Regions from separate parts of the Paenibacillus sp. FSL R5-0475 genome, predicted to be linked through region 1. Evidence: riboswitches for the same ligand, from Rfam matches in the RefSeq annotation. Region 1 holds a riboswitch; each other region holds the start of a gene.
What was found. Region 1 has a riboswitch for cyclic di-GMP ahead of MKX41_RS26530 (anti-repressor SinI family protein). Riboswitches for the same ligand answer to the same signal wherever they lie in the genome.
Positions count from the first base shown of each region.

Region 2: linked by a shared signal. The riboswitch ahead of MKX41_RS15425 (thiamine pyrophosphate-binding protein) and the one ahead of MKX41_RS26530 (anti-repressor SinI family protein) in region 1 are both predicted to bind cyclic di-GMP.
Region 3: linked by a shared signal. The riboswitch ahead of MKX41_RS27855 (transglutaminase-like domain-containing protein) and the one ahead of MKX41_RS26530 (anti-repressor SinI family protein) in region 1 are both predicted to bind cyclic di-GMP.
Region 4: linked by a shared signal. The riboswitch ahead of MKX41_RS27100 (choice-of-anchor A family protein) and the one ahead of MKX41_RS26530 (anti-repressor SinI family protein) in region 1 are both predicted to bind cyclic di-GMP.

Region 1 is NZ_JBBORK010000001.1:5,922,883-5,930,288, forward strand. It holds gene MKX41_RS26525 (2-oxoglutarate dehydrogenase E1 component) at 1-2,555, opposite strand, end outside; cyclic di-GMP riboswitch class I at 3,026-3,110, shown strand; gene MKX41_RS26530 (anti-repressor SinI family protein) at 3,137-3,292, shown strand; gene MKX41_RS26535 (helix-turn-helix domain-containing protein) at 3,493-3,822, opposite strand; gene MKX41_RS26540 (TasA family protein) at 3,981-4,601, opposite strand; gene sipW (signal peptidase I SipW) at 4,693-5,280, opposite strand; gene MKX41_RS26550 (hypothetical protein) at 5,282-6,556, opposite strand; gene MKX41_RS26555 (aldo/keto reductase) at 6,845-7,406, opposite strand, start outside.
Region 2 is NZ_JBBORK010000001.1:3,425,745-3,433,150, forward strand. It holds gene MKX41_RS15410 (SDR family NAD(P)-dependent oxidoreductase) at 1-627, opposite strand, end outside; gene MKX41_RS15415 (helix-turn-helix transcriptional regulator) at 801-1,757, shown strand; gene MKX41_RS15420 (methyl-accepting chemotaxis protein) at 1,880-3,130, shown strand; cyclic di-GMP riboswitch class I at 3,322-3,417, shown strand; gene MKX41_RS15425 (thiamine pyrophosphate-binding protein) at 3,536-5,179, shown strand; gene MKX41_RS15430 (carboxymuconolactone decarboxylase family protein) at 5,190-5,558, shown strand; gene MKX41_RS15435 (hypothetical protein) at 5,598-5,948, shown strand; gene MKX41_RS15440 (3-oxoacyl-[acyl-carrier-protein] synthase III C-terminal domain-containing protein) at 6,000-6,992, shown strand; gene MKX41_RS15445 (DNA-binding protein) at 7,063-7,278, opposite strand; gene glpK (glycerol kinase GlpK) at 7,293-7,406, opposite strand, start outside.
Region 3 is NZ_JBBORK010000001.1:6,214,835-6,222,240, forward strand. It holds gene MKX41_RS27835 (phospholipid carrier-dependent glycosyltransferase) at 1-103, shown strand, start outside; gene MKX41_RS27840 (glycosyltransferase family 2 protein) at 204-1,184, shown strand; gene MKX41_RS27845 (GtrA family protein) at 1,174-1,578, shown strand; gene MKX41_RS27850 (class D sortase) at 1,612-2,262, shown strand; cyclic di-GMP riboswitch class I at 2,387-2,467, shown strand; cyclic di-GMP riboswitch class I at 2,576-2,656, shown strand; gene MKX41_RS27855 (transglutaminase-like domain-containing protein) at 2,670-3,479, shown strand; rRNA gene MKX41_RS27860 (16S ribosomal RNA) at 3,851-5,408, shown strand; rRNA gene MKX41_RS27865 (23S ribosomal RNA) at 5,641-7,406, shown strand, end outside.
Region 4 is NZ_JBBORK010000001.1:6,050,271-6,057,676, forward strand. It holds gene MKX41_RS27085 (NAD(P)H-dependent oxidoreductase) at 241-783, shown strand; gene MKX41_RS27090 (winged helix-turn-helix transcriptional regulator) at 848-1,222, opposite strand; gene MKX41_RS27095 (hypothetical protein) at 1,664-2,056, opposite strand; cyclic di-GMP riboswitch class I at 2,548-2,638, shown strand; gene MKX41_RS27100 (choice-of-anchor A family protein) at 2,749-4,893, shown strand; gene MKX41_RS27105 (alpha/beta hydrolase) at 5,066-6,001, shown strand; gene MKX41_RS27110 (NusG domain II-containing protein) at 6,734-7,123, shown strand; gene MKX41_RS27115 (Gx transporter family protein) at 7,107-7,406, shown strand, end outside.

The sequences.
Region 1 (7,406 bases):
AGCCATGACCAATCTTTGTCTGAAGCAGCTTCTAGCTCTGTTTGGATGTCGATAGCTACTTTACCGCTGCAGACTACTAGACGTTTGACCTCACCAGGCTTCTGGCCTAGCAGGGGCTCTGCTAGCACAGGCTGGAATTGTCCGGAAGCGAGCTCAGTTCCGGCAGATGTGCTGCGCGGATTACGAATGAGACTCTTCGGCGTCATAATCACCAGTGGTTTAGCGTCTTCCTGTCCACATAAAGCAGCTTGGCGTCGCAAGACATGGAAATATTGAGAAGCAGTGGTCAAGTTAGCAACGGTCCAGTTCTCTTCCGCGGATAACTGTAGGAAGCGTTCCAATCTACCACTGGAATGCTCGGGTCCCTGTCCCTCGTAGCCATGCGGTAACATGACGACGAGATTGCTGCGCTGCGTCCATTTCGCACGTCCAGCGGCAATGAACTGATCAAATATAACCTGACCTGCATTGGCGAAGTCGCCATATTGTGCTTCCCAGATGACGAAGGTTTCTGGTGCGAACACATTATAACCATACTCAAAGCCTAGCACAGAAGCTTCAGATAGCGGACTGTTATATACGCCAAAGGAAGCGCGAGAATTACTTAGCTGATGAAGCGGAGAGAATAATTCTCCTGTCTTGCTGTCGTGCAGCACCAGATGGCGGTGTGCGAAGGTGCCGCGCTGTGCATCCTGACCGCTAAGTCGAATTGGCGTTCCATCCTTCAGGATGGTTGCGAAGGCGAGGGACTCAGCGAGTGCCCAGTCGACCTTTTCACCTTCATTCAGCGCGTCCTTGCGACGCTGCAGAATTCGCTCCAGTTTCGGATAGACTTGGAATCCATCAGGTACGCTCAGTAGCTCACGATTAATCTCTTGCAGACTGGAGATCGGTACGGCTGTAGTGCCTGCCGCTGAGCGATCTGTATGAAGAGGAATGAAGGCTTTTGGTTCTTTTTTCTTGTGATTGCCTTCCTTCATACTATCGTACGCACGTTGCAATACGCCTTCTGTTTCAACGTGCATCTTTTGTACATCTTCAGCTGTAAGAATTTTTTCACGCTGTAGCCGCTCCGCATACACCTTGTAAACGGTTGGATGATTGCGTACCTTACCGTACACGATAGGTTGTGTAGTTTCAGGATCATCCATTTCGTTATGTCCATGACGACGATAGCCGATGAGATCAATAACGAAATCCTTTTTGAATTGATTGCGATATGCACTAGCTAAACGAACGGCTGATATACAGGCCTCAGGATCATCAGCATTGACATGGATAATTGGAATTTCATATCCTTTGGCGATGTCACTTGCATAATGCGTTGAACGGGAGTCTTCGCTTTCTGTCGTAAAGCCGATCCGGTTATTAACAATGATATGGATCGTCCCGCCATTCTGATAACCTTGAAGTTTGCCAATATTAAGTGTTTCTGCAACAATCCCTTCACCTGGAAAAGCAGCATCGCCATGCATCAGTACCGCCATAGCTTTACTGGTATCAATCTTCGGCAATCCGGCTGTGCTCCGATCTTCTTGAGCAGCACGAGTGAAGCCTTCCACGACAGGATTGACGAATTCCAAGTGACTTGGGTTATTCGCTAGTGTTATTCTTGTGCGTACCGTTTCTCCTTCACGGACAGCGCGGTCTGCACCCAGATGGTATTTCACATCACCCGTCCAGCCATAGTTAATGCCTGTAGAGCCTTCGGAAGGGAAAAGCTCCTTGTTCGGAGAATGATGAAACTCTGAAAATATAATGTCATAAGGTTTGCCCAAAATATGTGCAAGAACGTTGAGGCGACCACGATGCGCCATGCCCATCAGAATATGCTCTGCGCCGTCATGCGCAGCAGCGCGTACGATTTCATCCAGCATCGGTACGAGAGCGTCATTGCCTTCCAAACTGAAACGCTTCTGACCCACAAAGGTTTTGTGAAGGAAGGTTTCGAATTGCTCTACTTGGATCAGGCGGTTTAGCAGCTCTTTACGTTCTGCATTATTTAAAGGCGCTGGTGAGCTTGTGGATTCTGCCTGTCTGTTCAACCATTTCAGTTCTTGTTCTTCATGCACATGCCCGAATTCATAGGCGATTGTCTTGGTGTAAGCCTGACGCATACGCTGAACTGCATCCCATCCGGTATGCACATCATTCGGCGCATTCTCCCAAATGAGCGTGGCAGGTAGTGCGAGCAGATCCTCACGAGTCAGCTCATAGGTTTCGAGTTCAAGATATTTAGCCATGGGATTGTGATCGCGCTCAAGCGGATCAATATCAGCGGCCATATGGCCATATATACGAATATTAGCGATTAGCTTGGAAGCTCTTACTGCCTTTCTAAGCCATTCGGTGTCTCCCGAAATGCGAGGCTGTGGAGCCGGTTCGCTATCCGGTGTTAGGGGTGGGGGACCCGAATTTGTAAAAAGCTCGCGATAATTATTCTCTACGGTGGAAGGATCTTTCACAAACTGTTCATATCTTTCTTGAATGTAGCCTAAATTGGGTCCGTAATACTTACTCCAAATGGATTCGTTATAGGGCTCTTTGGCTGCCATGAATACATCCTCCTTAACGGATGAACTCCATACGTGACATTTTGTGTCAACGCTTACTGGAGCTGTGATGATTGCGGTTTCATTTCTCATCTTATTGTGCTACTTTCCACACGTGTAATCAATTCATTCTTTCGTCCAATACGTTCGCAAAATGGTATGGGTTAGCTTGTTCTAATGAAAAGAACGCTGTTTCTTCTCATTACCCATTCCTAAGGCCCACTAAAATGATTCTAATATCCTTATTTTTAACTAATAGGGAAGGAAGTATCATTCTATCGGCTTAATTAATTTTATGAATAGGACGAGTATCGTGTTAAAAGGACAAGATATCGCACAAAAGAGCTTCTATTTTTTGTTTTTTAATGGAAAAACTAATCAGAAATCGACACACTTTTCCACTTTAGTATAGTATAATGTTATTGCAGTTAGCGATTTTCATATATTCAAAGTAGATCCTTTCGTGTAAAGGGTCCAGTAAAAGGTAAACCTGCCGAAAGGCAGGGGCACAAAGTCGCGGGTCTAAGGTAGAAATACTATGACAGCCGGATTGCCTGGGGACTAAAATCTTAGGAGGAGATTTTTTGGACAAGTCCAACCAGGGAAGCAACAGAGAACAGCAGGTCATTGATCTAGACGTAGAGTGGGTCCATTTATTATTAGCAGCTAAGAAGGCTGGCATAAAGGCAGATGAAATTCGTCGCTTCTTTCATGAGAAGACTGTGCAAGCCGTGCAGTAATACATTCAGAGCATTAGATATCAAAAGAGCACAGCGATAACTCGCTGTGCTCTTTTTCTTTATATAAGAATCTATAAGTTTCAGACTTGGTCCTTATATTCTGCTAGAATTCAAACGCCTTCGCAGTCCATGTTAGGAGGCGAAGGCGCTTATGTTTAATAGTATGAGTAGAAGAGGATCTTATCAGGTCAGGTGGAATATTAATCCTTATGATCAAGGCGCCATTTCTGGTAGTCCAGAAACTCCTTGAATTCGCGTTTGCTTATGCCTGAGGCCATAGCTTCCTGCACCAATCGGAACCATTCCGAATCTAAAGGTGACTCCTCAGCATCATTAGGTTCTCCATAGAGCAAAGCGTGGATGGATACCTGAAGCGCATCGGCGATCTTTTCGATAAACTGGATTGAAGGATTGGATTGGATGTTTCTCTCCACATTGCTAAGATACGATTTAGCAACATCCGCTCTGTCCGCAAGCTCAGATAGGGATAACCCCTTTTCTAGGCGGAGATGCTGGATACGTTGGCCCATATTTTGTGCCACTATGCTGACGCCCCTCCGTAATTTTTGTTATTAGTATAGCAAATATCGATAAATTCGACAAAGTTTATTGTAAAGAGAAGAGCAGCATCTACTTATCCGCTTCCGGAATAAGAATCTGCTGCTCTTCGAATGGAAGACTTATTAGATTATTTAGCGGATCCAGCAGTTTGCTTACCTACGAAATCCCAAGTCAGAGTTAATGAATCTTTTTGGAAGTAGTTTTGCTCTTGGCCGTTATCAACAAATTCGAATTGAACGGTGAAGCTATCATTTGTGCCGGCCTTAATTCCAGATGCTTCGCTAGTACCCCAGATTGCATCAAGTCCAGTATTTTTTACGAGATCCGGTGTCTGAGTCTTCAAATCGGCTAGGGTAGTTTCCCAAACTACTTTCTCTTCACTACCAGGTAAGATGCCGCTTTTATCTTTATTCACCAGGAATTTAACTTTGATGGATTTTGCCAAATCGTTAGCGCCGTTGTTACCACCTACATCATTAATAGAGGTAGCTGTTTTGAGGAGGATCGAACCGATATCAAGTGTACCGTCATTTTTTAGTTTGAAGTCTCTTTTGATCGTATCGCCTGGCTTCAGATCCTTCAAATCAACGATAACAGAAGGATCAGAGTTCAAATCCAGTGTACCTGCTGCGAATGTAGCGGTGCTTTGTGCAGTGTCGCTAAAGTAAGCGAAAGTTCCTCCACCAATCAATGATAAACCCAGTGCTGCAGATGCTACGCCAAGACCCAATGTTTTTTTGATACCCATAATTAAAATTCCTCCTCGGTTTTTGTGGTTTTTTTATAAAAGTTATATATTGTAACTTCCGGTTCGTAAGCGGAAGCGGACAATCAACGGATTACTGTATTTCAGTTGGAGGTGGAGAGGTGGGAAGTATAGCAGCATTTTTCTTTTCGAGTGCAGCTACAGCCTTCCATGATGAATACAGGGCATAGAGCAGGAGCATCAAGCCTGGTACGATCATGAGCACAACACTTCCAGCTTTGGAAACTGCGAAATTCATAGCGTAACCTACATAAGGTACGGTGACCCCGGTATACTCAGCTACAACATTCGTGGAACTGGTAGGGTTCATATCAGGTGCATCATTGTTATCACCTTTCGTGCGATACATGGCTTCACCGGTAGCGTTATTCATTGTTGCTTCTACAACACGGTGAGTAATGAGCAGGTTTTCTTCATTTCTAAAGGTGATCACATCGCCTTTTTTGAAGCGATTCATATCTCCTCCGGGTTTTAAAGCGACAATCGATCCGGTTTGAATCCCTGGTTCCATCGAACCTGAGAGTACCGATTTGATCTGGTATCCGAAGAAGGCAGGTTCACCGCCGGAGGCCTTTGATAAAACTACGGCTACCACCAGCAGAATGAATATCACAAGCATGATGCTCGATAATGTATTGTTGACCATTTTTTTAATCCGCATATTATTCGCCACCTTTAACTTGTTGAGGGTCCGAAGGGGCTGGTGTTGCTACCGGTGGGGAAGTGGTTGTATCTTCCGCTTTTGGCGCCTCCTGAGGAACCGCTTGCTGTGGTACATCTTTTGGAATCGTTAGCTCTTCACCAATTTCCGGAACGACCGGGTTAGTGGCTGGGGCTTCAGGCTGTTCATTATTTATGTTCTCTGGAGTAGCTTCACCTTTCGGTGGAGTCACTTCCGTTTTTGCTTTCTCCTCAGCTTCAGCTTTCGCTTTGTCCTCAGCTTCTTGCTTTTCTTTTTTCTCCAGTGCCAAGCGTTCTTCTTCTTTCTTCGTTTGTTCCAGCGCCTCTAGTCGGGCTTTCTCAAGTGCTTCCAATTGTTGTTCACGGGTTTGACTGATCAATTGGAGCTGACTCTGAAGATTGCTGATTCCTGAAGTAGCCGATTCTTTAAGACCATTCATTTCAGTATTGAGATTTTCATAAGTGGAGGTAAGTTCGCTAGAGATATTGCCGGCCGGCTGACTAAAAGGAATCAGGAAAGGTAACGGCTGCTGAAACGCCTCGTTGCGTAACTCGGGTTGTCCATATACATCACTGGTCACTACCGAAGCAAATGGAAGCCCGATGTCGTGTATGGAGTTTAGATATTGGATGACTCCCTTTAAGGAAGCATTCAGGGATTCAGAGATTACACCGCTTTGATTCAGGCTGCTTTGCAGCTCTCTGAAGAATTGTTCATCCTTGATTTCTAGACAGTTTGAATCTAGAGAGGTCATATATCCTCCAATCTGGAATAGGACGGCTGCTGCTGCGTTCAGCTCACCATTGATTTCGTTCCAAATTTGGCTGTTGGTGGCCAGTTGCTCATTCACGCCATCGATTTGAGATTGAAGCGCGGAGATTTGTGTGGAAATCTCTTGCGCTGCGACATCAAGCTCATCCAGCGTCATGCCTTCTATTCCCGAAACGTCTGAGAGACTGCCTGAAGGGGTATAGCTTTGCAGCGATCCTTTTAAAGCAGTAGCTCTTTCGATATGATCTTTGAGTTCTGTTAGAAGCCCCTTGATCGAGTTTGGAAATACTTCGCAAAAGCTAATTGTGCTAGTGGTTTGCGTAGTAGCTCCAAAACCACCATAGGTACTACCCACTTGCTGCGAGGTAGTCAGAAACAAGACGGAGACAGCCATTCCTGATTGCAGAACACGTAATCCGATTTGTTTCTTTCGTTTAGGTCTTCTTTTTGCTGATCTGGGTCTCAGAGGAATACCTCCCCTCAATGTCTTGAGTTTCTTTGGTTCGTTATTGTTGTTCTTTATTGAGAACAACTTCTGTAATGAATAATACATGGAATAAATTGAAAAGAAAACTGTCAATAAGTCTCGTTTGTGCTCTATAAAGAACAAAAATGTTAATTTATCTCTATTTATCTCGGTTTATCGCTTGATATCTATTTTTATTCGCAATAGAGAACGATGCATAGGAGGGGAATGTATTAAAAATAGCCTAATCATGCGAGAGGCACGATTAGGCTATTAGAATTCTTGCGAGTTTAATTGTGGGCTCAGTTAGGGAAGACGAGTACCACGTGAACTAACATATAGGTCATACCATTCTTTTCGAGTAAGCTCCAGCTTGTCTGCATCGGCGCAGGCAGCGATGCGCTGCGGATTCACAGTCCCAATCACAGGCTGAATAGCTGCCGGATGTGTCATTAGCCAGGATAGCACTATGGCTTCGGGTGTTGTTCCTTTTTCATCTGCAAGTTGTTTAACCATGGCAGCTGTTTGGACCATATTCTCTGGTTGATCCTCTAATGAACGTCCACTAAATAAGCCTTGTGCGAGTGGGCCCCAAGCTTGAAGCTGAATGTTCTCCATTCGACAATGTTCAAGGGTTCCTTCGGGAAAGGTAATATCCTTCCAAGGTTCACGGTTTACACTGATTCCAGCATCGACCCAGCTGAGCTTGGCTAGGCTCATGTGTAGCTGGTTTACGATAAAAGGTTCCTCGCAATAGGCTTGCAGCATTTTGATCTGCGCTGCGCTCATATTGGAAACGCCGAAATGACGAACTTTACCTGTTGCCTTTAATTGATGCAAAGCAGAAGCTACTTCCTCTGGATCCATT
Region 2 (7,406 bases), 2.5 Mb from region 1:
GGCTTCTAGAACCGCTTCTGTTCTCATCCATCCAGGTGAAAGTGGCATAACCGCAATGCCGTCATCCTTTAACTCCTTCGACAATCCGAAAGCCATACGTAAAAGTGCATTTTTAGAAAGATCATAATAAAAGTTGCCTAAATATTTATAATGATCCCAGAAGGTTGTATGGATAATTAGACCACCAGTTTTTGCCTTGCGCATCAAGGGAATTGCGTAATAATTTGTGATCATCTGTGCTCTCACACCGGCATTAAACATATTGTCCCAATGAGCTGTAGGCAGCTCCCAAAAAGGCTTCTGCTCGATAGCTAAATCATTGCCTCCCCATACGTTGTTAACTAAGATATCGAGCCGACCTTGCTCTTCAGCGATCTGGCGGATCACTGCTTCTGTTTCTTGATCCTTCGTATGGTCACATCGTATTACCGCACCAGAACCTCCACTCTCTTTTATTTCTCTAAGTACGCTATCTATACTCCCCTTAATATGTTCTGTGACGGATACATCTGTGGTCCTCCCTGTAATATAGACAAAAGCTCCTCTTCTCGCTAATTCTAAAGCGATCCCCCTCCCAGCACCTCTGCTGCTCCCGGTAACCAATGCGACTTTCCCTTTCAATGTCATAGCCCTCAACCCTTTCCACATGAATTCGGATTTCAATATTCTGTGAATATTCCTTACGTTTTATAAGTATAACCCGTATATATGACATCAACTGACATATATAATATAATCATAATTTAGAAATGATTAATGGTGATCGTCCAATCATTAATTCGAGGAGGTACAATAGCCTAATGAGAGCCGACCGTTTGTTATCAATATTACTTCTGTTGCAAAATCGTGGAAAAATGACTTCTAGAGAATTGGCCCAAACACTCGAGGTATCAGAACGAACTGTGTTTCGTGATATGGAAGCATTAAGTGCTTCAGGAATACCCATTTTAGCTGAACGTGGTCGTGAAGGAGGCTGGATGCTAACTGAAGGGTACCGAACCTCCCTAACGGGAATGAAGCCACAAGAGATTGGTTCACTGCTTCTGTCCGCTGACGCATCTATAATGAAGGATCTGGGGATACAAGACGACTACTCTTCCGCTCTTCTCAAACTAGAGGCTGCATCCTCACATCGACTTAGTAACCCAGCAAATTACCTAAGCGAGCGTATTCATATTGATGGCGCCAGTTGGCATCCTTCGGATGAGACTTATCCGTTCCTTTCTGTACTGCAGAGAGCACTTTGGGAGGACCGTAAAGTAAAAATCACTTATCTCCGGAGCAACGAGACAACGGTCCGTTTCATTGAACCTCTTGGGTTAGTTGCAAAACGCGGAGTATGGTATGTCGTAGCCAAAAGCAAAGATGAACTACGAACCTTTCGTGTGTCCAGATTAGTTAACGTTGAGGAGACACATGAGTGGTTTAAAAGACCTGATGACTTTGATTTAAAACAGTACTGGGAAGAGTCCACCACGGCCTTTAAAGCAGCACTGCCAAAGTATCAAGTAAAGCTAAGGGTTAAAACATCTGTCTTAAAAGAATTACAGCGAGAAAGATTCGTCTCTGTCCAATTAATAGAGCCAACAAGCAATGCTGAGTGGGTGAACGTAGATGCCGAATTTAATACGATCGAGTCGGCCTGCCGGATAATCCTTTCTTTTAGTCCCTCGGTTATTGTACTTTCACCGCAAGAACTTTTAGAGATGGTAAAGTCTGCTATCGCAAAAATTTCCGCTATTTATGAGGATTTTTGACACGAAATCTAAAGAACTACTCCGAAAAGAAGATTTATGTCAGTTCTTACTATAGACCAATCACCTTTAAATCCCATATAATAACACCAATACATAATATTAATAAGGAGGACATTATACCAATGAACTGGATGCATAAACTTCCGTTAAAACAAAGAATTGTTGCCGGATGTTACCTCGTTGCCGCACTATTTGCCATTCCTGTTTTAGTTACTTTTATGATCTTAGGCAACATTATTTTGGGTATTGTTCTAATCGTTGTTCTTGCTGCTCTAACTTTCCCAGTGGCCCGCTTTATCGAGAGAACGCTTACATCTTCTTTTGATGACATCGCGAATGTATCTCATAGTATTTCAAAAGGGGATTTTACTAGTAGAGCCGACGAGAACGGGTCTATGGGGGACGTAAGTCGTTCCTTTAATACTATGATTGACAAGCTCAAGAAGATTTTGACAGAAGCATCACAAATCACTCGTCAAGTTATGGATGCAAGCCGTGGAATCGAAGATAAGAATCAGAATTTGAAAATTGTCATGGCACAGGTAGCCTCTTCGTCTAACGAGCTAGCTCTTGGTGCAAATGAAATATCTACGGATATCGCTGAAATGACAGAATCCATTAAAGATATTGAGAATAAAGTATCCAATTATACGAACTCAACGAAAGAAATGAACAGACGTTCAATACATACATTAGAACTAGTTGAACAAGGACGGCAGTCCGTTGATACTCAAGCTGAAGGCATGCGCAAAAACATCCAGGCTACTCAAAAAGTAGCTGATACTATCGAAGCCCTGTCTCATAATGCTCGCGGAATTACGATGATTACAAAAACCATCACAGAGATCGCTGAGCAGACCAACCTCTTATCGCTGAATGCCTCCATCGAAGCAGCACGCGCCGGAGAGCATGGTCGAGGTTTTGCTGTAGTCGCACAGGAGGTTCGTAAACTTGCCGAGGAATCAACAGCTTCAACGAAGGAAGTCTTTGGCTTAGTTCGGAGCATCGAAACTGATATCAAACAAGCGATTGACAATATCGCTATCAACGAAGAAGTCGTACAGGTACAGAATGAGATGATCACTCAATCTGCTCATATCTTTGCTCAAATTGTGCAAAGTGTGCAGTATATTACCGAGCAAATCTCTTCCTTCTCTGCTGAAAGTGATCTGATGTTGGAAAGTGCCTTGAAAATCTCAAGTGCAATAGAGAATATCTCTGCAATCACACAGCAAACCGCTGCCGGCACCGAGGAAGTATCCGCCGCTATGAATGAACAAATTAATGCCCTGCAGTCCGTTGCTGAAGAAACTGAGAAAATGACACAGGCTGTGTTTAATCTACAGAAGACTATCCATATTTTCAAGTTTTAAGTCACTTGCAAAAATATATAAACAAGTCCAAAAACTCCTCCTAAGTTTTGACTTAGGGGGAGTTTTTTTATATCTATTATTTCATAGGTTGGACAAGACTTTCGTCAAAATTCGAGTTAATTTGCGAAAATATATTGACAAAGGTTCTCTAGGAATATATTGTAAAGGAAAATTCTTCTTATAAATTTTAAAATTAATATTGGCAAAATCTTCGAAAGAGGATGACGCAAAACCATGGATCTACAGCCTCATTTTTAATCAGAGGCCATGACTGCCAGGTTGCAGATAACCAAGACGACTGAACAATTGTTCAGTCTCTATGGCGATTTATGCCACCAACCTGTGCCCTAATTCAGAGCACAGGTTTTCTAATGTTTGATTTTAAAATAACAATCAACTTGTGAGGTGTATTTTTTGAAGACAGTCGCAGATTACATGTCGGAAGCACTACGGAACCTAGGTGTTACCCATTCCTTTGGTATTATTGGGAAATCCATTTGTCCTATTGTTCTTAAAATGGTAGATTACGGTATTGAATTTATTCCTGGGAGACATGAGTCCAGTTCCGGCTTCGAAGCAGCCGGGTATGCGCTTAAAACTGGAAAACTAGGTGTAGCTTTTGGTACTTCAGGTCCTGGTGGAACAAACCTATTAACTGCAGCAGCACATGCTAAGGCTAACAACCTACCTGTCCTATTTATTACTGGCCATCAATCTATTAAAGAGCTTGGAATTCCCCAATGTCAGGACTCTACTTCTTTTCTAGCTGATTTAGCTGATATGTTTAGACCTGCCACCTTGTATAGCAAGCTTATTGAACGTGGAGATCACTTTAACACAATCTTTAATCATGCCATATCCATTGCTTTGAGCGGTAATCGTGGTCCAGTTCACCTTTGTATTCCCTTTGATGTCCAAACGGAATTGCTAGAGGAATGTAATATTGTAATCCCTGAACGCGAATCACTGGTTAGCCATGCTAATATCGACCGTGTACTTGATGCTATAAATAACTCTAAGAATCCAATAATTATCGCGGGTAAAGGCGTTAACCGCTCAGGAGCACATAGTGAGCTAATTCAATTAGCGGAAACATTTAATATTCCTGTAGTTACATCTCCAGGTGGTAAAGGGGCTATAGCTTGGGATCATCCACTCTATCACGGTCCAATTGGAGTAGGCGGTTGTACCCATGGGGATGACTTGCTGAATCAAAGTGATCTATTTATCGTTCTCGGGTCACGTTTAAGTGATATGACTATTTGTAATCTTAAAAGGGAAAATCATCCTGCAACATTAATTCAGTTTGATAGCGATCCGACTTTTGTCGGAAAAATATTGTTCTCTAAAACAATTCCAGTGACTGGAGATCTACGCGACAATCTAGTTTACTATCTCAATAATATTGACACGAACAACATCACAAAACGCGAAGCACCGACAAATTCTGATTATACCGAAGAGCCTCCGATTTTACCAAACCTTTCACTTGCATCGGTCTTGAGTACGATGAGTGATTTGATTCCTTATAACAGCACAGTCTTTGTTGATGATGGAAGTCACGGTTTCCATGCTGCGAAATGGTACAAGGTTAAGAAACCGGGCAGTTTTGTTTTCGATGCTTACTTTGCTTGCATGGGTAATTCTATCGGGATGGCGATTGGTGCAAAGGTTGCTGCTCCAGAAGAAACGATCTTCTGCATTACAGGAGACGGTTGCTTTATGATGCTAGGCGCAGAGATTAACGCTGCTGTCTGCAAGGATATTCCTGTCATATTCATTGTTGTGAATAATAAACAGCTAGATATGGCTCTAAAAGGTATGGAAAAAACTACAGGACGTATTGACGGAACTATCTACGAAGTCCCTATGGATGCAGTGAAATTCGCAGAATCACTAGGCGCTAAGGGTTACAAATGTGAGACAGCGGAGGAGTTCGAAACAGCCATCAAGGACGCTGTTGCCATCAACCGTGTTGCCGTCATTGAACTGCTAACAGACCGTGATGAGGTCCCTCCGACTGCTCACCGTACTTTGAACCTAAATTAGGAGGTCACTTATGAAAGACAATGTAAACAGTGGTCTGAACCACTTCACGAATCTCTCTGGAGACTACGGAGCTAAAGCACTGGCTCCGATTAAAGAACATTTCCCCGATTTGGCTGAATTTATTATGGGGAATGCCTACGGCGATATTTTTCAACGCAACACAATCGAAGCTGACTGGAAGGAAATCACAGTTATCTCTGCCCTGATTTCGATGGGTCAGTTTGATCAATTGGGTGTTCATTATGTCATGGCTCTTCGTGTGGGTGTTACTGTAGAACAACTCAAAGGTATTCTATTACACTTAGTACCCGCTATAGGGGCACCTAGAATCATCACCGCTTTTAATATTCTTCTCGAAACGATTGAAGAAATAAAGTAACTATTTTCAGTAAATTAAAATATCGGGAGAGATGTTAACGTGGGACAGTTTATTTTAAAGACAGACACTACTAAAAAAGTGATCAATATTGAGCTGGAAGGAACATTTTCTGAAGAAGATGGTCTGAAATCTATCCAAGCTTATCAACAAACTATTAATCCTATCACTCCAGCAGACTATGAATTACAAATCGACTGCAGAAAGCTAAACGTAACTGCACCTGATGTTGTGCCTCTTTTGGAAGGTTGCTTCGTAATGTTTAAGAATGATGGATTTGTAAAAGTAAATCTAACCCTTGAGAATAACCCAATTCTTAAAATGCAGCTTGCTCGTCTGGGTCGTAAAGCAGGACTAGATAACATCGAGATCATTTCCACCGTTACAGCTTAATTCTTCTTATAACTAAAAAAACTATAGAGTTTTTCAGGAGGATTCATTCATATGACCGGAATTCGTATTCAAGACATTGATATCTATCATCCTAGTAATAAAGTTGGTAACGACTTTTTTATTAAGCATTTTGACGAAAAGGGTATTGATATCCGAGGTCTACTGACCACTTTAGGTCGTGATACGCGCTATAGCATTAAGAATGAGGAAGAAAATTCTCTTACGATGGCTTTTGAGGCTGCCAGTAATGTGTTGGATAAAAATGGTCTCACTGGCGCTGATATCGATCTTATTGCCTATGCAAGTCAAACTCCTGAATATATCTTTCCTACTAACTCTTTAATGATTCACCGTTTAATTAACGGCGCATCCCATACAATTTGTATAGATAGCAACGCTAACTGTGCAGGTATGACTGCTTCCGTAGAACAGGTGAGCCGTCAAATGCAAGCCAATCCTAGAATTAAACGTGCTTTGGTCATCGGATCCGATTATGTAGCACCTCATGCAGATAAGAATGATCCAGTCTATTATGCTAACTTCGGTGATGCAGCTGCGGCAGTCCTTCTTGTGCGCGATGATAATGCGGTAGGCTTCATTGATTCTGTCTATCAAACAGACACATGCGTTTACGGCAACTCCATGTTCCCGGCTGAAGGCTTGGCTAATCTGGGTAGAAAAGGCGTCGCGGCTGGAGAATTCAATGTGAAATTCATTCCATTTGATGATTCCATTTGCGTAGATGCTGCTTCTGAATCGATTCGCACACTTCTATCTGATAACAACATAGCGCCTGAATCTATTAAAGCGGCCTGTTTCTCACAGCTTTCACTGCCTAATATCGTTGGTGTTTGTGAAAAAGTGGGTATTGATCGTGAGGTTGCGGTTTACATAGGTGATGAATTCGGATACACCTCAACCAGTAGCCCGTTTATCGCTCTACACAAAGCTATTACTACAGGAAAGATCGAACGCGGAGATAAAGTTCTGTTCTGGACAGTGGGCGCTGGATGGCAAAACGTAGCATTTGTTATTGAATATTAAGCGTTACAACCTAAAAAGCGGCAGGCCAAGGATTATCCTTAGCTTGCCGCTTTTTAGGTTGATCTGTTCTTTAGGACTCGCTGGCAAAGGATAACCCCTTTTCAGTGAGCGCACGCCGTAGTACATCAATCCCTTTTGGTCCCATCCCATGGAGCTGCAGAAGCTCTGACTCAGTGAGCATACTGATTTGGTGAATCTGTGTATACCCAGCACCATGAAGTGCTCGAAGTGCAGGCTTAGATAGTCCACTCGGTAGATCAGATTCTGTTCCATTAAACATAGACATATGCATCTCCCTGATCACTGATATCTTTCATGTTTTTCCCAGCCCATGGTACGCGCTACAGCGTCTTTCCAGGCGTTGTAACGTCTTTCACGCTCTTCTATACCCATTACAGGTGAAAAGACCCTCTC
Region 3 (7,406 bases), 290 kb from region 1:
TTTACTGCTCTTTGTCGCGTTCTACCCTGTCCTGTCAGGGATGCAGGTAAGCGGAGATTATGTGAAGAATATGCTGCGTTGGTTCCCATCTTGGGTTTTCTAAGATTTTTTTAAAATATCTATAACAATAAGTTTATGCTTACAGCGTTATTATGAAGTACAGAAAGATGTAACGCTCCATAAAGCTTTTAGGAGGAATAAAGGTGAAAGCCAGATATAGTGTAATTGTACCCATGTTCAATGAGGAGCAAGTAATTAGCGTTACTTACGAACGTTTGAAAAAAGTAATGGACGAATGCGGCGATACTTATGAGCTTGTCTTCGTTAATGACGGAAGTCGTGATCGTTCGGCCCAGATGATTCGGGAGATCAGTGATCGGGATGAATGCGTCAAGCTAATTGACTTCTCGCGTAATTTCGGACATCAGGTAGCGATTACAGCTGGCATGGACTATGCCGAAGGTCAAGCGGTTGTTGTTATTGACGCTGACCTTCAAGATCCACCGGAGGTCATTTTGCAAATGATCGAGAAGTGGAAAGAGGGTTATGACGTTGTGTATGCGAAGCGGCTGAAGCGCCGTGGAGAAACGATGTTCAAAAAGGTAACGGCCAAGATCTTTTATCGATTGCTCAGCAGCATGACAAGTGTAGACATTCCCACGGACACAGGTGATTTTCGTCTTATTGATCGTAAGGTATGTGATGTCTTGCGAGGTCTCAAGGAAAAAAACCGGTATGTCAGAGGTTTAGTGAGCTGGGTCGGCTTCAAGCAGACGATGGTGGAATATGAGCGAGAAGAACGATTTGCAGGAGAAACTAAGTATCCTCTTAAGAAAATGATTCGTTTTGCGCTGGATGGGATCACTTCCTTTTCGCATAAGCCACTTAAGATTGCTACGTATGTCGGATTCTTTCTTTCCTTCTCCAGCTTTCTCTATTTATTCTTCGTATTGTTTCAAAGAATCTTTTTCACCTCATGGACGGTTCCAGGTTGGGCTTCCATTGTAGGGGTCAATTTGCTCTTTAACGGTATCGTTCTGATGCTGTTAGGTGTAATCGGTGAGTATATTGGACGGATTTATGACGAGTCTAAGGATAGACCGTTGTATATTGTCAGTGAGACTATAGGATATCGTGACGAAGAAGAAGTGGATCGCCGGAAGGATTACAAAGATGTCAGATAAGAACTTTCGGACTGCTTTCATACAGTTTCTCAAATTTAATGCTGTAGGTCTGGTAAATACCCTCATTGATTTCGTAATCTTTACATTACTGAACTCACTTGGGATGGTATATGCGTTGGCACAGGTGATTTCTTATAGTGCAGGGACAGCGAACAGCTTTATTTTGAATAAAAAAGTAACCTTCAAGGATCGTGATCGTGGCAATAAAGAGGGTTTTGATAAGACGCAGTTGCTGAAGTTTATCGTACTGAATCTGGTAGTACTCGGAATATCGCTGTTGCTAATGCATCTGTTGACTGACAAACTAGGCATTCAAGTGTTGATCTCTAAGGTATTAGTAACGTTTGTGACGGTGATCATTAACTTCTTCGGAAGTCGTAAATGGGTATTCTAAAGTTCAGTAGAACAATCTACGGAGGTGAAAATCATGCGTAAATTCTCGTATGTGCTCATACTGGCGGGGATCCTTATCATGCTCTATCCAAAAGCTAACGAATGGTATAACGACTGGCAGCAGGATAAGCTATTAGAATCGGCTGAACTGAGCACCAGTGAAAGTACTCCACCACCTGATCTGAAGAGCAGATATGCCGAGGTCACTCAGCTACTAGCGGAGGAATCAGCTCTAGATGCACAAGCACAGCCGCAAGAAACAGAAAAGCCGGAACCAGAAATTGAAGTGGGTGGCAAAGTTATCGCATTAATTGAGATCGATAAGATCGATCTGAAGCTGCCTGTATTAGAAGGGGCTACTAAAGCGAATATGAAGCATGCCGCGGCCCATATGAAAGAAACAACTCCAATAGGAGAAATAGGGAACGCCGCAATAGCTGCACATAGAGCTAGAACTACGGGCAGATTGTTTAACAGATTGAATGAGGTTGTGATTGGGGATACGATTACGGTAAAGACTAGCGATCAGACTTATAATTACGAGGTTTATGATATTTCTGTTGTACTTCCTAGTGATGTGTCTGTTCTAGACGGGAATAACAAAGATAAAATTCTTACTCTAATTACGTGTGACCCACTAGTAGATCCTACACATCGTTTGATTGTTCATGCCAAGCTTTCCTAATCGTTGACGAGAAATAACAAGAGAATTCAAATACAGAGAAATAACTATAAAATAATAGTAAATCTAGCAATTTTGTTCTTGTTTACGAGGATAAATATGGTAGTATAAGACTATAAAAGCTAAACACGATAAACGGCAAACCTATCGAAAGGTAGGGACGCAAAGCTAAAGGGCCTTCCCGTAAGGATGGCAGCCAGTTACCGAATGAAGAGGCTTTTTTTGTTTTTATAAAATATATAAGAATCTTAGATTCATATTTCTACTTGGACTGATTCTCTTAATTTGTCTAGTGAAATTAGAACAGATAGAGCTTATACGATAACGGCAAACCTATCGAAAGGTAGGGACGCAAAGCTAAAGGGCCTTCCCGAAAGGATGGCAGCCAGCTACCGAAAGGGGTTTTATCCGTGAAAAAGGTTTATTTTATGATGGTGGCGCTGTTCGTACTGATTACTGCGGTTCCGGTAAGCACAGCTCAAGCCGCAAGTGTAGATGCAAGCTGGTTGATTACATCGAAAGTGGCTCAAGGTGTTATTGGAATTAACTATGATATTCCGAAAGATAAAAGAATCAAACTCATGATCACTAAAGACAACAGCAGCTATACATATAACTTATATGCTTCTGGACAAGCTGAGGACTTCCCTTTACAACAAGGTAATGGTACTTATAAGGTTTCTGTTCTTGAGAACACAACCGGCAATAAATACAAAGCGTTATATTCCGAAGTAGTAGACGTAACCATGAGTGACTCGAATTCCGTATATTTGGGCTCCGTACAGAATGTGAAATGGAGTTCTTCTGATAAAGCGATCCTTAAGGCAAAAGAGCTTACAAAAGGCAAAACAACAGATGAAGAGAAAGTTAAGGCAATCTATAACTATATAGTTGCTAATGTACAATACGATTATTCTCTTGCTAATAATGTAACAACAGATTACATTCCGAACATTAACAACACTTTGAATACTAAAAAAGGAATCTGCTATGACTATGCTTCTCTTTTTGCCGCAATGCTGCGTAGTGTAGATGTGCCTGCTAAATTGGTGATGGGGAATACTAGCTACGTTACGCAATACCATGCATGGAATGAAGTGTTGATGGATGGGAAATGGGTTACTATTGATACAACGGTAGATGCATCGTCAGCGAAGAGTAAGAAGAATACGGATTTTATTAAGGCTTCAAGTAAGTATACTGCAGCAAAATACTATTAATTTGCATCGCTAGATTCATAACTCTATTAAATAAACAACCAGCTTAATTATTAAGCTAGTTGTTTATTTTTCTATTAGGGGTTGCTTTTCTATGAATAGATAGGTTATTATAGTTAAGCGTTGTTAGACAGCGTACAGGCAATGTTTGAGAGAGTTATATAAACGGCTTTCGAAAAATAAAGCTTGCATTACTGAGAACAACATGATATATTATAAGAGTTGCTGCTGAGACATTAAACGGCGCCAACGAGAACTTGATCTTTGAAAACTGAACAACGAGTGAGTAGGAAATCACGAAAGTGATATCCGAAATTAGAGAATTAATTTTCTCGTCAGATGTTTCAAAATGAGCATATCGCTCTTTTCAATACTAATTGGAGAGTTTGATCCTGGCTCAGGACGAACGCTGGCGGCGTGCCTAATACATGCAAGTCGAGCGGAGTTATTTTGAAAGCTTGCTTTCAAAATAACTTAGCGGCGGACGGGTGAGTAACACGTAGGCAACCTGCCCCTTAGACTGGGATAACTACCGGAAACGGTAGCTAATACCGGATAATTTCTTTTTTCTCCTGAAGAAAGAATGAAAGACGGAGCAATCTGTCACTGAGGGATGGGCCTGCGGCGCATTAGCTAGTTGGTGGGGTAACGGCCCACCAAGGCGACGATGCGTAGCCGACCTGAGAGGGTGAACGGCCACACTGGGACTGAGACACGGCCCAGACTCCTACGGGAGGCAGCAGTAGGGAATCTTCCGCAATGGACGAAAGTCTGACGGAGCAACGCCGCGTGAGTGATGAAGGTTTTCGGATCGTAAAGCTCTGTTGCCAGGGAAGAACGTCCGGTAGAGTAACTGCTATCGGAGTGACGGTACCTGAGAAGAAAGCCCCGGCTAACTACGTGCCAGCAGCCGCGGTAATACGTAGGGGGCAAGCGTTGTCCGGAATTATTGGGCGTAAAGCGCGCGCAGGCGGTCATTTAAGTCTGGTGTTTAAACCTTGGGCTCAACCTGAGGTCGCACTGGAAACTGGGTGACTTGAGTACAGAAGAGGAAAGTGGAATTCCACGTGTAGCGGTGAAATGCGTAGATATGTGGAGGAACACCAGTGGCGAAGGCGACTTTCTGGGCTGTAACTGACGCTGAGGCGCGAAAGCGTGGGGAGCAAACAGGATTAGATACCCTGGTAGTCCACGCCGTAAACGATGAGTGCTAGGTGTTAGGGGTTTCGATACCCTTGGTGCCGAAGTTAACACAGTAAGCACTCCGCCTGGGGAGTACGGTCGCAAGACTGAAACTCAAAGGAATTGACGGGGACCCGCACAAGCAGTGGAGTATGTGGTTTAATTCGAAGCAACGCGAAGAACCTTACCAGGTCTTGACATCCCTCTGAATCCACTAGAGATAGTGGCGGCCTTCGGGACAGAGGAGACAGGTGGTGCATGGTTGTCGTCAGCTCGTGTCGTGAGATGTTGGGTTAAGTCCCGCAACGAGCGCAACCCTTAACTTTAGTTGCCAGCAGGTTAAGCTGGGCACTCTAGAGTGACTGCCGGTGACAAACCGGAGGAAGGTGGGGATGACGTCAAATCATCATGCCCCTTATGACCTGGGCTACACACGTACTACAATGGCCGGTACAACGGGAAGCGAAACCGCGAGGTGAAGCCAATCCCATCAAAGCCGGTCTCAGTTCGGATTGCAGGCTGCAACTCGCCTGCATGAAGTCGGAATTGCTAGTAATCGCGGATCAGCATGCCGCGGTGAATACGTTCCCGGGTCTTGTACACACCGCCCGTCACACCACGAGAGTTTACAACACCCGAAGTCGGTGGGGTAACCCGCAAGGGAGCCAGCCGCCGAAGGTGGGGTAGATGATTGGGGTGAAGTCGTAACAAGGTAGCCGTATCGGAAGGTGCGGCTGGATCACCTCCTTTCTATGGAGAATCGTCTTCTGCAATGAAGACATTCAAATCGGAAGTTAAGCTTCCAAAATCTCAGGTTTAGGCCTGTTACTCACTCGTTGCTCAGTTTTGAGAGTTTAAGCTCTCAGTAAGACTTGATCCTTGAAAACTGGATACCGAAACGAATTTGCGTTTTAGAACATCTTTTAGCAACTTGTGTAAACAAGTAAATGTTATTAGTGAGATTTTTCTTAGGAAAAATCAAGGTTAAGCTAATAAGAGCACACGGAGGATGCCTAGGCGCCAGGAGCCGACGAAGGACGTGGCGAACAACGAAACTGCCTCGGGGAGCTGTAAGCAAGCTTTGATCCGGGGGTGTCCGAATGGGGAAACCCAGCTGTGGTAATTCGCAGTTACTCATCTCTGAACACATAGGAGATGTAGAGGCAGACCAGGGGAACTGAAACATCTAAGTACCCTGAGGAAGAGAAAACAATAGTGATTCCGTCAGTAGCGGCGAGCGAACGCGGAACAGCCTAAACCTAAGAGCTTGCTCTTAGGGGTTGTGGGACGTCTCACATGGAGTTACAAAGGAATATGGTAGGTGAAGAGGTCTGGAAAGGCCCGCGATAGAGGTAAAAGCCCTGTAGCCTAAACTGTGTTCTCTCCGAGACGGATCCCGAGTAGTGCGGGGCACGTGAAACCCCGTATGAATCCAGCAGGACCATCTGCTAAGGCTAAATACTACCTGGCGACCGATAGTGAAACAGTACCGTGAGGGAAAGGTGAAAAGCACCCCGGAAGGGGAGTGAAATAGAACCTGAAACCGTGTGCTTACAAAAAGTCAGAGCCCTATCTATGGGTGATGGCGTGCCTTTTGTAGAATGAACCGGCGAGTTACGTTTAACATGCAAGGTTAAGTCGAGAAGACGGAGCCGCAGCGAAAGCGAGTCTGAATAGGGCGATTGAGTATGTGGACGTAGACCCGAAACCGTGTGATCTACCCCTGTCCAGGGTGAAGGTGCGGTAACACGCACTGGAGGCCCGAACCCACGCATGTTGAAAAATGCGGGGATGAGGTGGGGGTAGCGGAGAAATTCCAATCGAACTCGGAGATAGCTGGTTCTCCCCGAAATAGCTTTAGGGCTAGCCTCGGTATAAGAGTAGTGGAGGTAGAGCACTGATTGGGTGCGGGGTCCGCAAGGATTACCAAGCTCAGTCAAACTCCGAATGCCATATACTTATTGCCGGGAGTCAGACAGTGAGTGCTAAGATCCATTGTCAAAAGGGAAACAGCCCAGACCATCAGCTAAGGTCCCCAAGTGTGTGTTAAGTGGGAAAGGATGTGGAGTTGCACAGACAACCAGGATGTTGGCTTAGAAGCAGCCACCATTGAAAGAGTGCGTAATAGCTCACTGGTCGAGTGACTCTGCGCCGAAAATGTAACGGGGCTAAACACACCACCGAAGCTATGGCTAGATACGTATGTATCTGGGGTAGGGGAGCGTTGTATGTGGGTTGAAGGTGTACCGTAAGGAGCGCTGGACAGCATACAAGTGAGAATGCCGGTATGAGTAACGAAAAGATCAGTGAGAATCTGATCCGCCGAAAGCCCAAGGTTTCCTGAGGAAGGCTCGTCCGCTCAGGGTAAGTCGGGACCTAAGGCGAGGCCGAAAGGCGTAGTCGAAGGACAACAGTTTGAAATTACTGTACCACCGTAATCCGCTATGAGCGATGGGGTGACGCAGGAGGGTAGTGACGCGGACTGATGGATATGTCCGTCTAAGCAGTGAGGCTGATGTGTAGGCAAATCCGCACATCGTTAAGGCTGGGCTGTGATGGGGAGCGAAAATTACAGTAGCGAAGGTCATGATCTCACACTGCCAAGAAAAGCCTCTAGCCAGGAGAAGGTGCCCGTACCGCAAACCGACACAGGTAGGCGAGAAGAGAATTCTAAGGCGCGCGGAAGAACTCTCGTTAAGGAACTCGGCAAAATGACCCCGTAACTTCGGGAGAAGGGGTGCCCCGGTA
Region 4 (7,406 bases), 130 kb from region 1:
TACATCCGTCTAACCTTTACTCAAGTAAAATGGCGGAATGACCCAGTCTCTCTTGTGTGATATTTGGGTGTACACCGAAGACGAGATTCGCCCCGAAGACTATACATCAATCATACGTGCAGGCAGGTTGCAGTGCTTACCTTTAGGTAAGTACGTGAACTAAAAGTGCATACTTACGCGATGTCATGGTGGGAGGTATACTCAAGTCCTAAATCTGATTCAAACATGGAGGATACACCAATGAAAACACTTATTGTCGTCACGCACCCAAACATCGAAACATCCGTCGTTAATAAACGCTGGATCGAAGAACTCCGTAAATATCCAGACAAATATACGTTGCACGAGCTGTACAAAGCCTATCCCGATGAAAAAATCAACGTGGAAAAGGAACAACAGCTGATTGAAGCGCATGATAAGCTCGTCTTACAATTCCCTGTCTACTGGTTTAGTAGTCCACCTCTGCTTAAAAAGTGGCTGGACGAAGTATTTACTTACGGATGGGCATATGGCTCGAAGAGTGATAAATTAAGAAATCGAAAAATCGCATTAGCTGTAACTGCCGGAGGAAGTGCAAAAGACTTTAGTGAAGAAGGTAAACTCGGCTACGGGCTTGACCGTATTTTATCTCCCTTTGACACGACTTTTTTGTATTGCAACGCTGATTATCGTTCCTTCTATGCCATTTATGGCACGGAATCTGAGACGGTAGGAAGTACGGATTACTTAAATAAATTGGATATCAGTTCGCAAGGCTATGTTGAATTTATCGAAAATATGTAATTAGATTTGAAGCAAAAAGCAGCATTTTCATTAATGGAAATGCTGCTTTTGTCATAAGTTGTCGTTAAATCGTAAAAGGTATGGTTATCTCTTGCGCGGCTGGAACGAAGTTTTTCTCTCCCCAAGTGCACATCATATCCAGCACCGGAATAAGCGATTGGCCCTTCTCGGTCAAGGAATACTCAACTTTAGGGGGAATCTGGGGGAATTCCTCGCGCCTGACGAGACAGTCGGCTTCCAGTTCTTTCAACATAACGCTTAATGTCTTAAAAGGTATTGTACCGATACCCCGTTGCAGTTCATTGAACCGCACGATCTTGTTTTCAGAGAGATAGTAGAGAATAGTCATTTTATATTTACCACTAATAATAGACAAGGTGTAGCCAAAGCTAGTGTCCTTCTGTTGAATGCCAGGCGGTATACAGATTTCATCACTCATGGGCTATTACCCTCCTTCAGAAAATATTCAACGAAAAGGCAAACGCCTGTTGTCGCTCCGTACTCAGGTCCCGACTTTATTATGTTTTACAACCTGCTATCAAGTCATCCTGTGAGAACGAATTCACTATATCATTTTGAAACAATTTGTTCAAAGCACTCGTGGCTAACTATCAATCGGTCGATTTTCTCTGTCGGCGAAGCGGGCCTCTTTGGTTGGAAATCAAAAGTGCCAAGCGGATAGCCTAAGCGACGAATTGAAGTTTTTAATGTAATTTTCATGTGAGCATCATCTTATTTTCAGGTTCAAGGTATATATTGAAGACACCAAACACCCCCCAGTGTTTTGTGGTATAAATCTCTCAGGTCTTGCCAACTCCCATGGTAAGGCCTATTTTTTTGTTCGCTAATTAAATGAGGGAGGGGGAGCTTCTTCGCTACTTCACTTAATCTGATACTGCTCTTCATAGCTCTTAAAAGATGAAATATCCAGACCGAGATATCTGCGCATATGAATGGCAGCTTGGGCAGCGACGATGTCGTTTAACAACAGCATTCGTTCATGGTATCCACGACATATAAATTTGGCTTCTATCCCCGTGTTAAGTCTGTTCTGCTCATAAACCTTGATTCCCCGTTTTCTCATCTCTGAACGAACATCTCTTAGATCTGTTGTAGCAACTGCTGCGGCTGTTTCAAGAACCTCCAGATAGGGGGTAGGTGTTCGTAAATGTGCAGATAGAATGGCGGAGTCCCGTTCGAAAGCTGATAAAATCATCGGAAGCAATAAATAAGATTTGACCAGCATGTTGTCCCTGCTTTCAGCTCTATTCATGAATCTCATCACCTCTAATGGGAACGTATATTCGTATTCTACCCCGATATTCCAAAAATAATCAATGGTATTTCTAAACAGCTAGTCCAATGTGATTGAATTCACAACTAAATTAGAAAGAATAAAATATATTAAAATTGTAATAATAAAAAATAATGCTTCAGACTTATATAAAGGGAGAATTAGGATGAAAGAGGAAGGAAGTCTCCACCGTGGAATGGTATTTGGTTTGATTCTAAGTATTCCATTATGGATATCGATATTAGGCTATATAAAGTTACTTTAAAATTGAAGGAAAACCTTTGTGTGAAGCGCCTTTAGGCGCTTTTTTTGTGCTTGCTTACGTGTATGAATATCAAAAGGAATTGATTGACAATTGTGGGGATGGAGCGCTAAACTATTATTAGTTCAAAAGTATTAAAAGTCATAGACGATTATTTAATAGGATGCTTAAAATGCTAGTTCTAATCCGCAAGTCAATACATATATTATCATGATAATAGCAAACCGCCTGAAAGGGTGGGACGCAAAGTCCAGGAGTCTAAAGTGTCTTAAATGCGCTATGACCGTCCGACTGCCATGAGAAGGGAATTCCACTTCTTTTTTGGCGGTCTTTTTTGTTGTTAGGTCCTTTAGAGTTTCTGGTAATTATTCTGATTAAATATAAATCATAGATTTAGGAGGTGTGCTTTTTGAAAAGAAGAATGAAACCGCTGCTAGCACTAATATTAGCGGGGATTTTGACAGTAGGTAGTGGTCTTTCTGGAGGTCATTTGGTAAATGCGGCTGGGGAGGTACTTCCCTATACTCCTACACCTGTGTTAGGTATTGCAGGGAATTTTAATACTTTTATTTTTGGGGATTTCAAACAATCTAATGATCAGGTTCATGGGCGCCTTGCGGCCAAAGGTAATATTACTTTGCAGAATTACGGCGTATCCAAGGATAATCCAGGTGGAGATGTTCTTATCGCTGGTAATGACATCAGTTTTACTAATGGGACTGTTCATGGAGCATCCGTTTATGGTGGTGTTTTTTCCAGCAACGGTGTAGATCTTAAAGAACCAGCGAGAAAAGGGACTCCTATTGATTTTGATGCTGAAGAGCAATTTCTTATTGGACGTTCTAATGAATTCTCTTCGCTTGCTACAATAGGAACTTTCAAAAAGGAATATGGGAAAATAACGATTGATGCTCCGGAACCATTTAACGTTCTTAATCTTAGTGCTGCCGATTTCGCTGGTGCTAATGGCTTACAGTTTAATATTGCAAATAGCGCCACAGTTATCATTAACGTTAGCGGAAGTTCAGTTAACATTCCAAGCTTTCAAATCTGGGGAGGTAGCCCTAACAAGGTATTATTTAATTTTTATGAAGCTAGCACTGTTGACATTGGAAGTTTAACAATAGAAGGAACTATCCTAGCTCCGCTTGCAAAAGTAACTTATAATTCCGGTGAACTGCATGGGACGCTGATTGCAAAGGGATTTGCTGGTGGGGTGCAGATGCATTGGTATCCATATGGAGGGGAAGAACCACCTCCGACACCAACGCCGACCGTGGCACCAACACCGACACCAACCGTGACGCCAACACCAACGCCAACCGTGACACCAACACCGACGCCGACCGTGACGCCAACACCAACGCCGACCGTGACGCCTACGCCGTGCGTGACACCGACACCGAAGCCAACACCAACGCCGAAGCCAACACACACACCGAAGCCAACACCAACGCCGAAGCCAACACACACACCAAAGCCAACACCGACACCGAAGCCGACACACACACCAAAGCCAACACACACACCAAAGCCAACACACACACCAACACCAACGCCGACCGTGACGCCAACACCAACGCCGACCGTGACGCCAACACCAACGCCGACCGTGACGCCAACACAAACGCCGACCGTGACGCCAACACCAACGCCGACCGTGACGCCAACACCAACGCCGACCGTGACGCCGACACCAACGCCGACCGTGACGCCAACACCAACGCCGACCGTGACGCCAACACCAACGCCGATCGTGACGCCAACACCAACGCCGACCGTGACGCCAACACCAACGCCGACCGTGACGCCAACACCAACGCCGACCGTGACGCCAACACCAACGCCGATCGTGACACCAACACCAACGCCGACCGTGACGCCAACACCAACGCCGACCGTGACGCCAACACCAACGCCGATCGTGACACCAACACCAACGCCGACCGTGACGCCAACACCAACGCCGACCGTGACGCCAACACCGACGCCGACCGTGACGCCAACACCAACGCCGACCGTGACACCAACACCAACGCCGACCGTGACACCAACACCAACGCCGATCGTGACACCAACGCCGACACCGTCGCCGGAAGCAACGCCAACACCGACACCGTCGTCGGAAGTGACGCCAACACCGACACCGTCGTCGGAAGTGACGCCAACACCGACATCGTCGTCGGAGCCTCCGGTGTTCCCGACACCAACACCATCATTTGTAATTGGCACTATCATTGTTAATGATGATCCTGTGCCGCTGGGCCCTGTAGCTTCGTCGACTCCAGCACTAGTACCAACACCAACACCGTCGAGCAACACAGAGGTACTTGTTGATGAGGAGGAGATTCCATTAGGACCAGTATTGACAGTAACACCAACGCCGTCACCAGAGGATATTGCTGTAGTGGATGATACAATCCCGCTAGGTAATCCACCTGTGGATGAACTTCCAAAAACGGGAGAATCAAGTTCAGTCCCTTATTATGTAACTGGTCTAGGTTTTGCACTTATTGGATTGCTAATGAGAAATAGATTCTCGAGCAAGAAATAATAAACGGTGATTGTAGCTTGAATACAAGTTATGCCGTGAAGAATAGTAAAGCCGCTTTCGGGACATATTCCGAGGGCGGTTTTCTTTTGTTATGATTGTTATATTTTGGCGCATTCTAAGTAGATGTTATACTGATTTACAACGGATATGAGGAAAGGACGGGGAAGATGAATTGGTATGGTTCTTCATTAGCGCTGTCATCGTCATAGGAGCTCTGATCTATGCGGGCTTTTTCTTTTATGGAATTGCTATTAAACGAGCACCGAAGGAATTCCTGAGTAATAATCGTGATTTGAAGGTTGATCCCCCGGTTGCCGGGGCTTCTTGGGGTGAGGGGAAGGATTGGATCTCCAGTCAGAGCTTTGAGAATGTGGAGATTACATCTGAGGACGGGCTACAACTAAGAGGGTACTTGCTCCTTTCGGATCGTGCTGAAGGTCGTACGGCGATTCTAGCTCATGGTTATTCTGGAAAAGGGAAGGATATGGGGGCGTACGCCAAAATCTATTACGAGAGACTGGGCTTTAATATCCTGATTCCCGATGCCAGGGGACATGGGGAAAGCGCTGGGAATTATATTGGTTTTGGATGGCATGAGCGCAAGGATTATTTGCAGTGGATTGAATATATAATAGAAAAGACTGGGCCCAGTGCTCAAGTTGTGCTTCATGGGGTCTCTATGGGTGGTGCTACAGTGCTAATGACCTCAGGTGAAAATCTCCCGCCGCAGGTCAAAGCTATTGTCTCGGACTGTGCTTACAGCTCAGTTAAAGCACAATTAGCCTACCAACTACGGCGTATGTATCGCTTGCCAAGTTTCCCTTTTATTCAAAGTGCGAGTCTTATTACTCGTTTGAAAGCAGGGTATGGGTTTAGTGAAGCGTCTGCCTTGAAACAGGTGCGGAAGGCGAAGGTGCCGATTCTATTTATTCATGGGGATGCCGATAATTTTGTACCATATAGTATGATGAATGAATTGTATGAGGCATGTCAGAGTCCCAAAGAGAAGTTCGTAGTGCCGCAAGCAGGGCATGGGTTAGCTTACGATATGGATAAGACGGGGTATATAAACGTAGTAACAGCTTTTGTGAATCAGTATGTAAATTAGATGCCCTGAACGTAGACAGCGCCCGATATCCGCTAGGTAGCGGTTATCGGGCGCCTATATTTTTCCACACATGGCATGTGTCCTTATGTAAGGTTCGTACAGCCATGCTTTTTCGTTATATTCATCCCCCGCCGTTCGTGAGTAACGGGTGTCTTAATTCCTTGTTATTTCCAGCAGCCGTGTGGCGAGAATAATCCTTCCAATACGACAAAAGCCCTACCTCTCTCTTTTGCCCTTGCGGCTCCATTGACCGCGCCAGTGTGAATCGGAATGCTATATTTCGAATTTAGTCTCATAAAAAGGAAAGTTTCTGCAAGAAAACATGAAGCCTCTGTGTCCAAATTGCCGAAGTGTAAAATAGTCGGCCTGACATCTTCTTGATGGGGATATTCAATATATCGAAAAACAAATACGATATAAATATAACACAGTATTGTTTAAAAGGCAAATATAATAATGAATTCCAAGATAAGGGTTGTTTGATTTAGAAGGGGAACAAGCAGAGCAAGAGAAAGCGTTTGATTTGAATATATCGTATGCTGGATTATTTGTGGATTAATTCGGAAAAGCTAGAAAGCCAGAGTAAATGGGGCTGTGGGGGTTATTTTGCGTGCCTATTTTGTGAACTGGTCTCTAAAACTTACATTAAACCCCAACATTGATTGAAGGATTGAGGGTAGACCGTTATAATTAATAAGTCTGGATTTTAATTAAAAAATAAGGGAGATTTTTATGAAACGCGCAGATGTGTGGTTGATTTCCATCGTGTTAATTGCTGCGCTCGCTTTTCTCGCACCGAGATGGTTTTCGGACAATGATGATAAAGGTGGGGCCGGTAAAAATCTCGTAGCCAATGTAACGGTGGACGGCGAGTTATTTAAAACGGTAAAGCTTACAAAAGAAGAACAAACCATTGAGGTCCGTACCGAACGTGGCTATAACCTCTTGAAGGTGCATGATTACGGGATTGAAATGTACGATGCCGACTGCCCGGATCAAGTATGCCTAGGTTTTGGTTTTATTACCCTGCCCAAACAGACGATTGTCTGTCTACCGCATAGAGTATTAGTGGAAATCACAAGTGCGTCGGGGGAGGATGATATAGATGCCTATGTCCAGTAGTGAATCTGCAACAGCTTTAAAAAGAACGGTAATTATTGCGATTTTCGCCGCAGTGGCAGTAGTGCTTAGTCTAATAGAAGCGCAGATTCCGTTGTCAGGAATGGGACTGGTGCCGGGTGCTAAACTAGGATTAGCTAACATTATGATTTTGACTTGTATTTACTTTTTACGTGGACGGGACGCATTCCTGCTTGTCATCCTCAAAACGTTGCTTACTGCATTTTTGCTAGGTACTTTTTCAAGCTTACTATTCAGTTTATTCGGTTCGCTGTTTAGCTTTGTT